DNA from 3 places in the Lysinibacillus sp. FJAT-14222 genome. Region 1 is predicted to be linked to each of the others. Evidence: predicted binding sites of a transcription regulator. Region 1 holds the regulator's gene; each other region holds the start of a gene.
What was found. Region 1 encodes Rex, which represses fermentation and respiration genes when NADH is low (regulators of the CRP and FNR family bind a similar motif). Its sites were predicted from a motif close to TTGTGAAATATTTCACAA; they were not measured.
Positions count from the first base shown of each region.

Region 1 (4,219 bases):
TCTTCCCACTGATTTTTTTAGTTTTACCTACAGTTTATCGCTAACCTTTACAACGAAAAAGCTCGATGCTTCTATTTCGCACCGAGCTTCCATTATTATTGATTCAATTCTTCTATTTGACGTCGCTGCTGTTCAAGCGCCTCTTCGACCTGACGTTTTTGCTCAGCTTCCTGTTCTTCCTTCAGTCGCATTTCCTCTGATTTTAAGTGTTTACGATAACCTATTCTAGCAACCCAAACACTAAATTCATAGAGAATAAACATCGGCACTGTTACAATTAAATGACTCATTAAATCAGGTGGTGTAATCATAGCCGCTATAACAAAAAGCCCAAAATAGGCATACTTTCTGTTTTTTGTCATAATTTGCGGATTTAAAATGCCAAGACGAGCCAAAAATAGAAGTATGATCGGCAATTGGAATATAAAACCAAAAGGCAAGGTTATTTGAAATAAAAATGAAAAGTATTCATTAATTCCAATTGTTAGCTTTACTCCAAGGCGAGCAGATAAATCAATCATAAAGTTCAATACATATGGAAATAAAATGAAGTAAGAAAAAACAATTCCAGCTACAAATAATATAAAAGTGAATGGTATATAGCTTAATGTGACTTTACGTTCTTTTTCATATAGCCCTGGTGAAACAAATGCCCATAGCTGATATAAAATAATCGGAGACGTCAACAAAAAAGCAATATAAAAAATCATTTGAAAATAAATTTTAATAGAATCTGTGATCCTAAAAGCGTTTAACGAGAAGCTTTGTGCCGTTTCACTACTTTGTAAAAAATGAATAAGTGGCTCCGCTAAAAAAAACGCCCCAACAATCGCAATAACAAAGAAAACGACTGCAAAGTAAAGTCGTTTCCTTAATTCTTCTATATGCTCAATGACAGTTTGATCGTTTGCATTCATATTAGCAAGACATCCTTCAATTACTTATCATCGTTTTTTACTTCGATGACTTTCTTTTTATCATTATCTTCATCGTCTACTAACCCTTTAGTAGCATTTTTAAACTCACGAAGTGTAGAGCCCATAGCTTTTCCTAACTCTGGTAACTTTTTAGGGCCAAAAATTAAGATTGCTACAATTCCGATAATGACCAGGCTCATAGGACCGATACCCATTTCAGCCACCTCCTCTTATTTATGCTTCATTTTAACTCAAATATGAGCGTTTGGCTAACTAATTATATGTGAAATTTTTTAGACCAACTTTTTAGTATACAAATATAATAGTTCAAACTGTTTAACAAACTCTCAATCGCTATGTAATTACTCACTCTTCCTGATTACGAATTAAATATATGAGTGCCTGCAATTCTACCGACAAATCGATTGTTAATAGTTGCATTTTATCTGGTACAGTAATACGCTCTGGCGTAAAGTTTAAAATGCCCTTTGCGTTCATTGTTGCTAATCTATCAGCCATTTTCTGCGCAGAGCGTGGTGAGACTGTTAAAATCGCAAGCTCCGCTCCATATTCTGCATACTTTTCTTCCAATAAATCAGGATGAAAAACAGGAATATTGCTAATCATCTTCCCTTCCTTCGGTGCCTTTGAATCAAATGCCACAACAATATGAGTATTATGATTTTTTTGGAAATTATATTTTAATAAAGCACTACCTAAATTTCCTACACCAATTAACGCTACTTTTGTCGTTTCGTGTTGATCAAGCGTTTGACTAAAAAACTTTAATAGATGCTGCACATCATAGCCATAACCCTTTTTCCCAAGAGCACCAAAATAAGAAAAGTCACGGCGAATGGTAGCAGAATCAATTTTCATCGCTTCACTCAGTTCCTTCGACGAAATTCGTTCCATGCCTTCTTGCGCAAAGTTTTGGATAAATCGATAGTAAAGAGGAAGTCTTTTAGTAGTGGCCTGTGGAATTTTTAATTCTTGTTTCAAACTTTTTCCTCCTTAAAATGTATCAAATCACATGATACATGCTTAATTAACTACTTTCTAAGTTATATTCACTGGAGGATTTCCCTTTAGTTAATGGCGCTTTTTACGCCACTAACTAAAGGGAAATCGTTTCAATCTTACATGACAGCTTAGAATAAGTAAAGCATCGACATTGCAAGCAAATCGCTCATCCATTACACTAAGGAGGAATTGAGGTGTCAAGAATGATTGTTTTACAGGTCAATCAACTATATAAATCCTTCCTTGCAGATGAAATTTTAAGTGGCGTAAAATTAGAGATTCAACATCGTGACCGCGTTGCATTAGTAGGACGTAACGGTGCTGGTAAGTCCACTTTACTTAAAATAATTGCTGGACAAATGTCATATGACTCTGGCGATATAATTATCCCTAAAGGTGTACAAATTGGATATTTAGAGCAGCATGCTGGATTAAACTCAACATTGTCGATTTGGGATGAAATGATGACAATTTTTGAGCCGCTTATTACACAAGAACAAGCACTTCGGTCATTAGAACAACAAATGGCTGACCCTGCTGTTTATGAAAATCCTACTCTATATGCCAAAATAATGTCTGAATACGATCATTTACAGCATAATTTTAAGGATGCGGGTGGCTATCAGTATGAATCTGATACACGTTCTGTTCTTCATGGCATGCAGTTTTACCCTGATGATTACCAAAAACCAATTAGTTCACTATCAGGGGGACAACGAACTCGGTTAGCACTTGCTAAGCTTCTTTTAAGTAAACCTGACCTATTAATACTCGATGAGCCCACTAACCATTTAGATATTGAAACCCTTTCTTGGTTGGAATCATATTTAAAAGGCTATGAAGGAGCTATTTTAATTGTTTCCCATGACCGCTACTTCTTAGACCAGGTTGTTTCCATTGTCTACGAAGTATCTCGTCACCGCGTCACAAAATATACAGGCAATTATAGTGCCTATTTAGATGAAAAAGCGAAAAATTACGAGCGTGATTTGAAGTTATATGAACGTCAGCAAGATGAAAAAGCTAAGCTCGAAGAATTTATTCAAAAAAATATTGCTCGTGCTTCCACTACTAAAATGGCACAAAGTCGTCGTAAAATGCTTGAACGAACAGAATGGATGGGATCTCCGGATGGCGATGAAAAATCAGCAAGCTTCGGTTTTACAATTGAACGCCAAAGTGGTAACGATGTGTTATCTATTGATGACTTGGCGGTAGGTTATGGAGATAAGGAAATATCAAGCGGTATCACATTACGCACTTTCCGTGAGGATCGCATTGCACTTGTTGGGCCAAATGGTGTTGGTAAATCAACTTTATTAAAAACTATCGTAAAAGATTTACTACCACTCTCTGGAGAGATTCGCAATGGTACAAATGTTCAAATTGGTTATTATGATCAAGAGCAGGCAAAGCTATCGAGCAATAAAAGTGTTCTAAAAGAGCTATGGGATGAATGGCCTTTAATGACTGAAAAGGATATTCGCACAGTGCTAGGGCGATTCTTATTCAGTGGAGATGATGTAGATAAAATTGTGTCGTCTTTATCTGGTGGAGAAAAAGCAAGACTTGCATTAGCTAAGTTGATGATGCAAAAGGCAAATTTCTTAATTCTCGATGAGCCTACCAACCACTTAGACTTAGATAGTAAAGAGGTACTGGAAAACGCGCTTATTGATTACCCTGGAACGCTCTTATTTGTATCGCATGACCGATATTTCATCAATCGAATCGCTACTAAAGTGATCGAGCTATCTGGCGATGGTTCCTTTGAGTACCTAGGTGACTATGATTATTACCTTGAGAAGAAGCAGGAGCTATTAGAAATTGCCCAAATGAAGGCTGCGGCTCAACCGCAAGTACAAGCTGATGTACATGAGAAGATCTCTACCTCTAAAATTGATAAAGAGGCTAAAAAAAGGGAGCGCCAAATCAGACGTACGCTTGAAGAACTAGAAGGGAAAATGCAGCAAGTAACTATTGAAATAGCTCGTTTAGAAGAAGCTCTTTGTGATCCCGAGATTTTCACAGACCACGAAAAAATTACACAGCTTCAAGATGAATTAGCAACTGTTAAGGAACAGCATGAGTTATTCGAAATGGAATGGCTTGAGCTAAGTGAAGAGCTTGAAAATATTATTTTATAAAGTGAAGCTTTAATCAGTGGGGTTTTCTTCATCCCCACTGATTATTAGTCTTCACCGATCGGGCTTTTACGAGCAGTTAATCTTCCACCTAACTTCTTTGCTTTTGCTAATTTTGAGATGGGAGCCTTGTAC
Region 1 covers NZ_LIYL01000025.1:5,476-9,694, reverse strand. Annotated here, with positions in the region: gene tatC (twin-arginine translocase subunit TatC) at 96-917, opposite strand; gene AN161_RS13150 (twin-arginine translocase TatA/TatE family subunit) at 938-1,132, opposite strand; gene AN161_RS13145 (redox-sensing transcriptional repressor Rex) at 1,284-1,919, opposite strand; gene AN161_RS13140 (ATP-binding cassette domain-containing protein) at 2,144-4,087, shown strand.

Region 2 (4,219 bases), on a different contig from region 1:
TCATTTTGGAATTTTTCAGCATCATCCACTAAATATACGCCTGCATTACTTGCAATGTTTACAGTTGAAGGATCGCGACGTGTGAATACCGCTACTAATTCCATATCTGGATTTTGTGAAATTGCATATTCCACTCCGCGCCCTAAATTTCCATAACCTACAATACCTACTCGAATTGCACTCATTAAAAATTCCTCCTCACGATTACGTGACTATGTGAAGTCCTTCACGTTAAATCTACTTACAATAATACGTTGTGTTAGGAAAATTCACAATAGTTTGAGTACGTGTTTTTCTCCAGAAATTATACAAGTTTTCTATGATTTCTATTCGTTAATGGCATGAATACGGTTACATATTACTAATTCAATCACTAACCTTTAAGTTTTCGTAAAAGCCTTGTAAATGAAGACTTTTCTCACCGCATGTCTTGTACAATAAAACTAACGACAAAGGGGGCATGTTGAATGAAAGGTAATTGTTATTCACCAAGCACAACAATGGAACAAGGAGAATTACTTACTCGTCCATTCCAAAATGCACAAAAATCTACTAAAGCTTATATCGAAACTGAGGTAAAGCACAAAAAGATTCCACCCAACACACACCAATGTTTAAGGGTTATACCTTTTGGCGTTATAGAAGAAACCCTAAATATCTCCATACAAAATCAAAGAGTCAATGAGGCTAACTTTTACCATAGCGGAAAGGAGATAGCACGCTGGTTAGTTAAAAAAAGTGAATACAATAAGTATTAGCACTCCTTACAGTATTTCCTGTGCCAGTTCGGAAAGACGCTTTTCATTCATAATGTGATAGCCATTCTTTTTCTTCTCTAAAATTTTTTCTTCGCAAAATTGTGCAAGTACATATAATAAATGCCGATAAGAAACCCCCAAATATTCACAGATTTCCGTATGCTTTTCTTTATAGACTCCTTGATCTGACGAAAATTGAATAAATGCAGCAAGTCGATTTTCAAGTGGAAATGCTTGATTTTGTGTATATTTTGACGTCATTTTGAACGCCTTTTCCCCTAAAAACACACAAAGTTTACGTAAAAATAGTACATCCTTGAGTAACTTTTCTTTGCAGGACTGTGTAATCGAAAAACAAATTGTCTCGGTTACTGTCTGAATCCCCTTCGTATATCTTGCCTCATTAAGCAACTCAATTTCCCCCATAAAAAGTGGTGCTTCCAAGTAATCGATAAGCGAGACCTTGCCATTTTTATGTGTCATGTATAGCTTCGCCTTTCCTTCGATCATGTAGTATAACGTATCTGGAAATGACCCTTCTTGAAAAATCCATTCACCTTTGTCAAACTTACATATTTCTAGAAATGGATCAATTTCAAAAGAAAAAAAATCATCTATTGGATATTTATCAAGATAGTATGAACGTTCCTCAGCTGTCAGTATATGCATTATTTTACTCTCTCCTCCGAAAAAATGTGAGATATCTCACATTATTGTACCGATGAACATGCTATTATTCAACATAGTTAACTTGGAGGTATGTAAAATTTATGAACAATCAACGATGGCTTTCTCAAAATTTCTTTACATTTTTCATTACATGGGGTATTTTCTTACCTTATTGGACAGGTTGGCTTGTGGATGCTAAACATCTTACTGTATCACAGGCAAGTGTAGTAATGGGCTGTGGTCTTTTAGCACGGGCAACATCAAATCTATTTTTCTTCCCGACGCTTGCAAAATATGTGCATAATAAACGACTCATTAGTATCTTAGCAACAGGTGCCCTAATTACAACTTTACTTTATATACCAAGCACGGGCTTTATCTCGCTTCTTATTGTTACCCTTTTATTTAGCATTTTTTATCCAGCGCTGTTACCTGCCGTTGAAAGTAGTGCAACAACGCTAGTACAGCATGGACTTGTACACTATGGTAAAAGCCGCTCCTATGGTTCCGTTGGCTTTGTCATTGCAGTATTAATAATAAGTATGCTGACAGGCATATTTGGCAATGACATTATCCTTTGGAGTATGGTGATCGGTCTTATCGTTATGCTGTTGATGCAACAATTGGCTACACCAAAAGAGTTACTCGTTGTGCCGACAAAAGAACAACGTGCAAAATCATTGTCGATGAAAACATTGTGGAAAATCAAAGGCTTCCCTATTGTTTTATTAATCGTTATCCTCTTGCAAGGCGCACATGCTTCTTATTACAGCTACGGCTATATATATTTAGGTGATTTACATGTCGATCCGTTCTATATGGGGATGATTATTAACATCGCCGTTATTTGCGAAATCTTATATTTTATGAAAGCTGATACACTATTTAAAAATTGGCGCTCATCTTCTTTATTACTTTTAGCTGCAAGTGGTTCTTCATTACGTTGGCTACTGATTTACCTATTCCCTAATATCTGGGTATTCGTCGCTTCTCAAACATTGCATGCATTATCATTTGCTCTAGCGCATTTCGCTTTTATCAGCTATTTAACAAAAACATTACCGAAGGAGCAAATTCCGAATGCACAAGGCCTTTACTCGGCATTAGGAATGGGATTAAGTACAGCTATCCTTACATTTTTAGGCGGCTACTTATACGAGATTTCACCTGGACTATCATTTGCAGCAATGCTTATTTGTACAGTTCCAGCAATCGGTATATTGCTTGCTACTAGAAATAAATATCAATTTTAAAAAACAAGCAGGTGAAGAAAGACAATGTATCTTTCTTCACCTGCTTTTATATGCTCACCTTGGATAATAAGAAAATCCAGGATATTTTACAACCGGCCACTTTTCCTTTCTTAAAACATTAAGAAGTTCAGGACCAACATTTAAATTGCTCTTTACTAGTTCAGATGGAGTTAGAGCCATCCATTGATTTAACGAGACATCCTGAAATCTATCACTTTTAAACATTTCAAGGAACCATAACGTCTCAGTACCAGTATTCTCAATGTAGTGACCATTTGCAAATGGCACGTACCCTACATCGCCTGCACGATAATCAAATGTTCTCGCCACACCATTAGCTGCAAACACTGTCATACGCCCTTTGCCTTGAAGGTAATATTGCCATTCGTCATTATTCGGGTGCCAATGCAGCTCTCTCATTGCACCAGGTTTAATCTCGACAAGTGCTGCTGCGATATTTTTAGAAATAGGAAAGTTTGTCGAATCCACAATTCTGACACTGCCACCAGGAGTTTTAATAGGAGTTTGTGCAAGCAGACGATGTTTGAACGTTTCGGGAGCTGTACCATATGGGGATTGTATTTTTTGTGTGTCTATAGGTCCTGGAACCTTATCTTGATAAATATAGACCTGTTCTTTCGGAATATGTTTAAAAGCGCTAATAGGAACACCAAAATTGGAGGACAGCACATCTTTAGGAGTATGAGCAAACCAATCAGATATAGAAAATGTATTAAGATCTGAGAAATGCCCATCATCAAACACCAGTAGAAATTCACAGCCATCTTCAAGACCCTGTATGGAATGTGGAATTCCTGGTGGAAAATACCATAAGTCTCCCGGTCCTACATCGGCAATAAAATTATGCCCATTTTGATCAACCGCTGTAATACGTGCATGACCAAGAAGCATATACGACCATTCTGCTTGTTGATGCCAATGAAGCTCACGTACTCCACCTTGTGTCAAACTCATATTGACACCTGCCAATGTAGTAGCAATTGGCAATTCACGAATAGTAATTTCTCGAGACCAACCGCCTTGATTTAAGGTCATATACGTATCAGAAAAAGAGAATTTTAAATTTGGTACAAGCCCAGCATCTGTTATTGGTGGGACAAGCATATCAGGATTTTCCAGATCCCTCATAATATCTCTTGGCCCCTTATCCACCCCTCCCGCACCATCTTTCCGAATAGGCTGCGGAACATAAGAATAGCCCTCTGGCATGTTCTCCAATGATTCACCTCTTCATAAAGAAATCGTTATTTAAAAATGTATGGATTCATTACTTGAATTATTCTTTTCTTGTAAGGATGGACTGTTCTGTTCACGAAATAGAACCACTCAGTGTTGAAAAAATAATGACTTGTTTCCCCTTTAATTCAATCTCTCTCTTTTTTCATGCCTATATTAATCGCTACTTTTTGAGATGCTGTATTACCAATTGGAATAAGGGATATCATCTTATTTAAAGATAATTCTTTTTCGCCATATTCTCTCAAAGCTTTCGCCACTTCTGTTGCATAACCCATACCC
Region 2 covers NZ_LIYL01000068.1:7,134-11,352, reverse strand. Annotated here, with positions in the region: gene AN161_RS26850 (diaminopimelate dehydrogenase) at 1-185, opposite strand, end outside; gene AN161_RS26845 (hypothetical protein) at 468-758, shown strand; gene yeiL (transcriptional regulator YeiL) at 765-1,427, opposite strand; gene AN161_RS26835 (MFS transporter) at 1,529-2,680, shown strand; gene AN161_RS26830 (oxalate decarboxylase family bicupin) at 2,735-3,910, opposite strand; gene AN161_RS28060 (GNAT family N-acetyltransferase) at 4,066-4,219, opposite strand, start outside.
Region 2: yeiL (transcriptional regulator YeiL) is a predicted target of Rex. The motif match lies at 1,452-1,469, and genes of this name have one in related genera.

Region 3 (4,219 bases), on a different contig from region 1:
AGAGCATGATTTAACTTTAGGGGGTCAATCGATGAAAACTGAACAACAATATTTCAATGATGCGATTTCGATTCAACAATATATGGATACTATGACGACGTTAAAAGAGGAAAGCTTCCGTATTTATGATAGCTTTGAAGTGCCAACGAACGATGGCTTTATCGAGCTACTGAAGGGCAAGCAATTAAAAATTTTAACGATTACTGAGGATTGGTGCGGGGACGCAATGTTAAACAATCCAATTATTCGCCGAGTTGCAGAGACAGCAGGATTAGAAATGCGTACAGTATTACGTGATGCTGATACAGACTTAATTGATCGCTATTTAACAAACGGTGGCCGTGCAATTCCAATTTATATTATATTAGATGATGCTGGTCAGGTTGTTGGAAAATGGGGCCCACGTGCACCAGAATTACAGGAACTAGTAGTGAGTAAACGAGCTAGCTTACCTGATAAAGAAGATCCTACATTTGAAGATGCGCAAAAGGCGTTATATGTAGAAATTCGTGAAGAGAATATTACCAATAAATCATATTGGACATTTGTTTATGAGGACTTTAAAAAGCAAGTAACAGCTGCATTGCAATAATTGTAGATCACATGGCTGCATGTCAGAGAATTTTGTTTAGGACATGCTTTGTCTCTTGTTGACTAATAGAAATTCAATGCAACATTTAAACGGATAATTCGTTGAAAGAAATAGAATCTTATGAAGCAGGAAGGTATGTTATGAAACGAGCAAGAATCATTTATAATCCTACATCTGGACGTGAAGTGTTTAAAAAGCATCTACCAGAAGTATTGGAAAAATTAGAGGTAGCAGGCTATGAAACATCTTGTCACGCAACAACTGGTGAAGGCGATGCAACCATGGCAGCAAAGGATGCAGTAGAACGTGGCTTTGATATAATCATTGCAGTTGGTGGAGATGGCACATTAAATGAAGTTGTTTCAGGTGTGAGTCCATTTGAAAACCGTCCGAAAGTTGGCCTAATTCCGATGGGCACAACGAATGATTTTGCCCGTGCTGTGCATATTCCTCGAAATATTGATGCTGCCGTTGAGATCATTACTAAAGGTGAGACGTTGCCAGTTGATGTTGGTTTATTAAATGGGGAACGCTATTTCATCAATATTGCTGCTGGTGGACGCATTACAGAGTTAACCTACGAAGTGCCAAGTAAAATGAAAACAATGTTAGGACAGTTAGCTTATTACTTAAAAGCAGTGGAAATGATCCCATCGATCAAAGCTTCCCATATGCGTATCGAATATGATGGTGAAGTGTTTGATGGGGATGCTATGATGTTTTTATGTGGCTTAACAAATTCAGTAGGTGGCTTTGAAAAGCTTGCACCAGACGCAAGTATTAATGATGGCTACTTTACTTTATTAGTATTGAAAAAAGTGAGCCTACCTGAATTTATTCAGCTTGCCGCAATGGCATTAAGGGGCGAGCATTTGAATGATGATCGTGTAATTTATAAAAAGGCAAGTGTTGTAAAAGTGTCTACTGAAGACGAAGTACATTTAAACTTAGATGGTGAGTATGGTGGGGACGCACCTGCAACATTTGAAAATCTAAAGCGCCATATTGAAATTTTTGTTCCGCTAGCAGACATTCGTGAGGAAGACCGTATATAACGAACATAAAAGCAGGGCTCTGCTCAATTTAGGAGTGAGCCCTCATCGGACGCCCCTAGTCGGAACGGAAATCAACCGCACGTTATGGCGATGACCTTATATAGAGTGAATTGTTTCCTATTATTGGGATTGTGAATGAATTAAGAAAAATGTTTGGCAAATGTGCGTATATTACTTGAACAAAATTTGAAACCTTTATAATAGGCCGAAATTTCGGTCCATTATAAAGGTTTTTTTCGTTGTAATAGTGGAAAATGGGGGTATAAATAAGGGAAAGGAAGTGTTGCCGTTGTATAAGTCACAGGAAAGAAAGCTCATATGGCTAAGCTTTGGTGTTGCAATTATCATGCTACTTTCCATACTTGGAAGAATATTCGGAAGTTAGGGGGGCAATGAAATGGTGAATGAATCAGCAGTCTTTTGGAGTAGAGCATTAACGGAGCTAACTTTATCGTTCCATATTATTTATGCAACGATTGGTGTGGGTGTCCCGTTAATGATTATGATTGCACAATGGACTGGGTATAAAAAGAATGATGAGCACTATATTTTAATGGCAAGACGTTGGGCACGAGGCTTTGTCATTACAGTTGCAGTCGGAGTTGTAACAGGGACAGCAATTGGCTTACAGTTGTCTTTATTGTGGCCGAATTTTATGCAGCTCGCCGGTCAAACAATAGCATTACCACTTTTTATGGAAACGTTTGCATTTTTCTTTGAAGCTATCTTCCTTGGCATCTACTTATATACTTGGGATCGCTTCGATAGTCAGAAAAAGCATATGCTACTGTTAATTCCTGTTGCTGTTGGTGCATCGATGTCAGCTGTGTTTATAACAATTGTCAATGCGTTTATGAATGCGCCACAAGGATTTGACATTGTGGACGGACAGCTTGTAAATATTCAACCTTTTTTAGCGATGTTTAATCCAGCGATGCCGACAAAGGTAGCGCATGTTCTCGTTACAGCCTACATGACGTCCGCATTTGTATTAGCATCTATTGCAGGATACCGTCTACTTAGAGGATCTAAGCATGTATACCATAAAAAATCTTTATTACTACTTATGAAGATGGGTCTGATTTTCTCTATTGCAGCAGCGGTTATTGGAGATTTCTCAGGAAAATACTTAGCAGAATATCAGCCAGAAAAACTAGCTGCAGCTGAGTGGCATTTTGAAACAGGCGATAAAGCCTCACTTATTCTATTTGGTGTATTAGACGGTGAAGAAGTAAAATATGCTATTAAAGTACCTTATGCTCTAAGTATTTTAGCGCATAATAATCCAAACGCAGAGGTAGTCGGCTTAGATCAATTTGCTAAAGAAGATCAACCACCACTGTATATTCATTACCTCTTTGATCTCATGGTGTTTATTGGCATGTTCATGGCACTAGTTTCACTACTTTACGTAACCGGGAAAGTACGTGGATGGCAGTTTATTCATACACGTTGGTTTAGGTGGATTATCGTTGCTGGGGGGCCACTTTCAATTATTGCGATTGAAGCAGGTTGGTGGCTTGCGGAAGTTGGACGACAGCCTTGGATCTTATATGGATTAATGCGAACACCAGAAGGAGCCACAACTAGTGACCATGTGGATTTAATGCTGCTATTGTTCGCAGGTGTGTATGTTGTATTGGGAATAGGAAGTATTGTGGTTTTAGTTCGTATGTTCAAAAAGAATCCGATTGAGCGTGAAATAGAAGATCGCCATTCTGAAAAAGGCGGTGACATCTTATGACATTAGAGATTTTAGGTATTTCAGTTTTGTGGATTTTCCTATTTGGCTATGTCATTGTAGCTTCGATTGATTTTGGTGCAGGCTTTTTCAATGCCTACAGCCTACTCATCGGCAAAAATCATATTTTAACGAATATTATTAAGCGCTATTTATCACCTGTTTGGGAAGTAACCAATGTCTTTTTAGTATTCTTCTTTGTCGGGATTGTTGGATTTTTCCCACAAACAGCCTTTTATTATGGAACGATTTTACTTGTCCCAGTAAGTATTTCACTAGTGCTGCTTGCCATACGAGGCTCCTACTATGCGTTTGAATCGTATGGCTCACGTGGACATATCGGCTACACACTGACATATGGTGTAGCAGGCTTACTCATTCCAGCCTCACTGTCTGTTGTATTTGCGATTGCTGCTGGTGGCTATGTTGATCTTGTTGACGGGCAACCTGTTTTGAACTACTGGACATTGTATACGAGTCCATTTGCTTGGAGTATTGTCGTGTTAAGCATTGCAGCAGTACTCTATATTTCAGCTGTGTTTTTAACATGGTATGCTCATAAGGCAAAGGATGTAGAAGCAACAAAACTAATGCGAAAATACGCACTTGTTTGGGCAGTACCATTAATGGTGAGTGCTCTTGGCATTATGTACGAAATGAAATCCATCAATTCTGAAAGTTACAATCATATGGTTAATTTATGGTGGATGTTTGCCATTTCAGCCGTGTTATTTATTATTACTGTGGTGTTAATATGGATGCGAAAAAAATACGGCCTTGCGGTGGGACTATTGATTGCACAATTTGCCGTAGCATTCTTCGCCTATGGTA
Region 3 covers NZ_LIYL01000064.1:41,753-45,971, reverse strand. Annotated here, with positions in the region: gene AN161_RS25900 (thioredoxin family protein) at 32-592, shown strand; gene AN161_RS25895 (diacylglycerol kinase) at 733-1,647, shown strand; gene AN161_RS25890 (cytochrome ubiquinol oxidase subunit I) at 2,045-3,391, shown strand; gene AN161_RS25885 (cytochrome d ubiquinol oxidase subunit II) at 3,388-4,219, shown strand, end outside.
Region 3: AN161_RS25890 (cytochrome ubiquinol oxidase subunit I) is a predicted target of Rex. The motif match lies at 1,777-1,794, and genes of this name have one in related genera.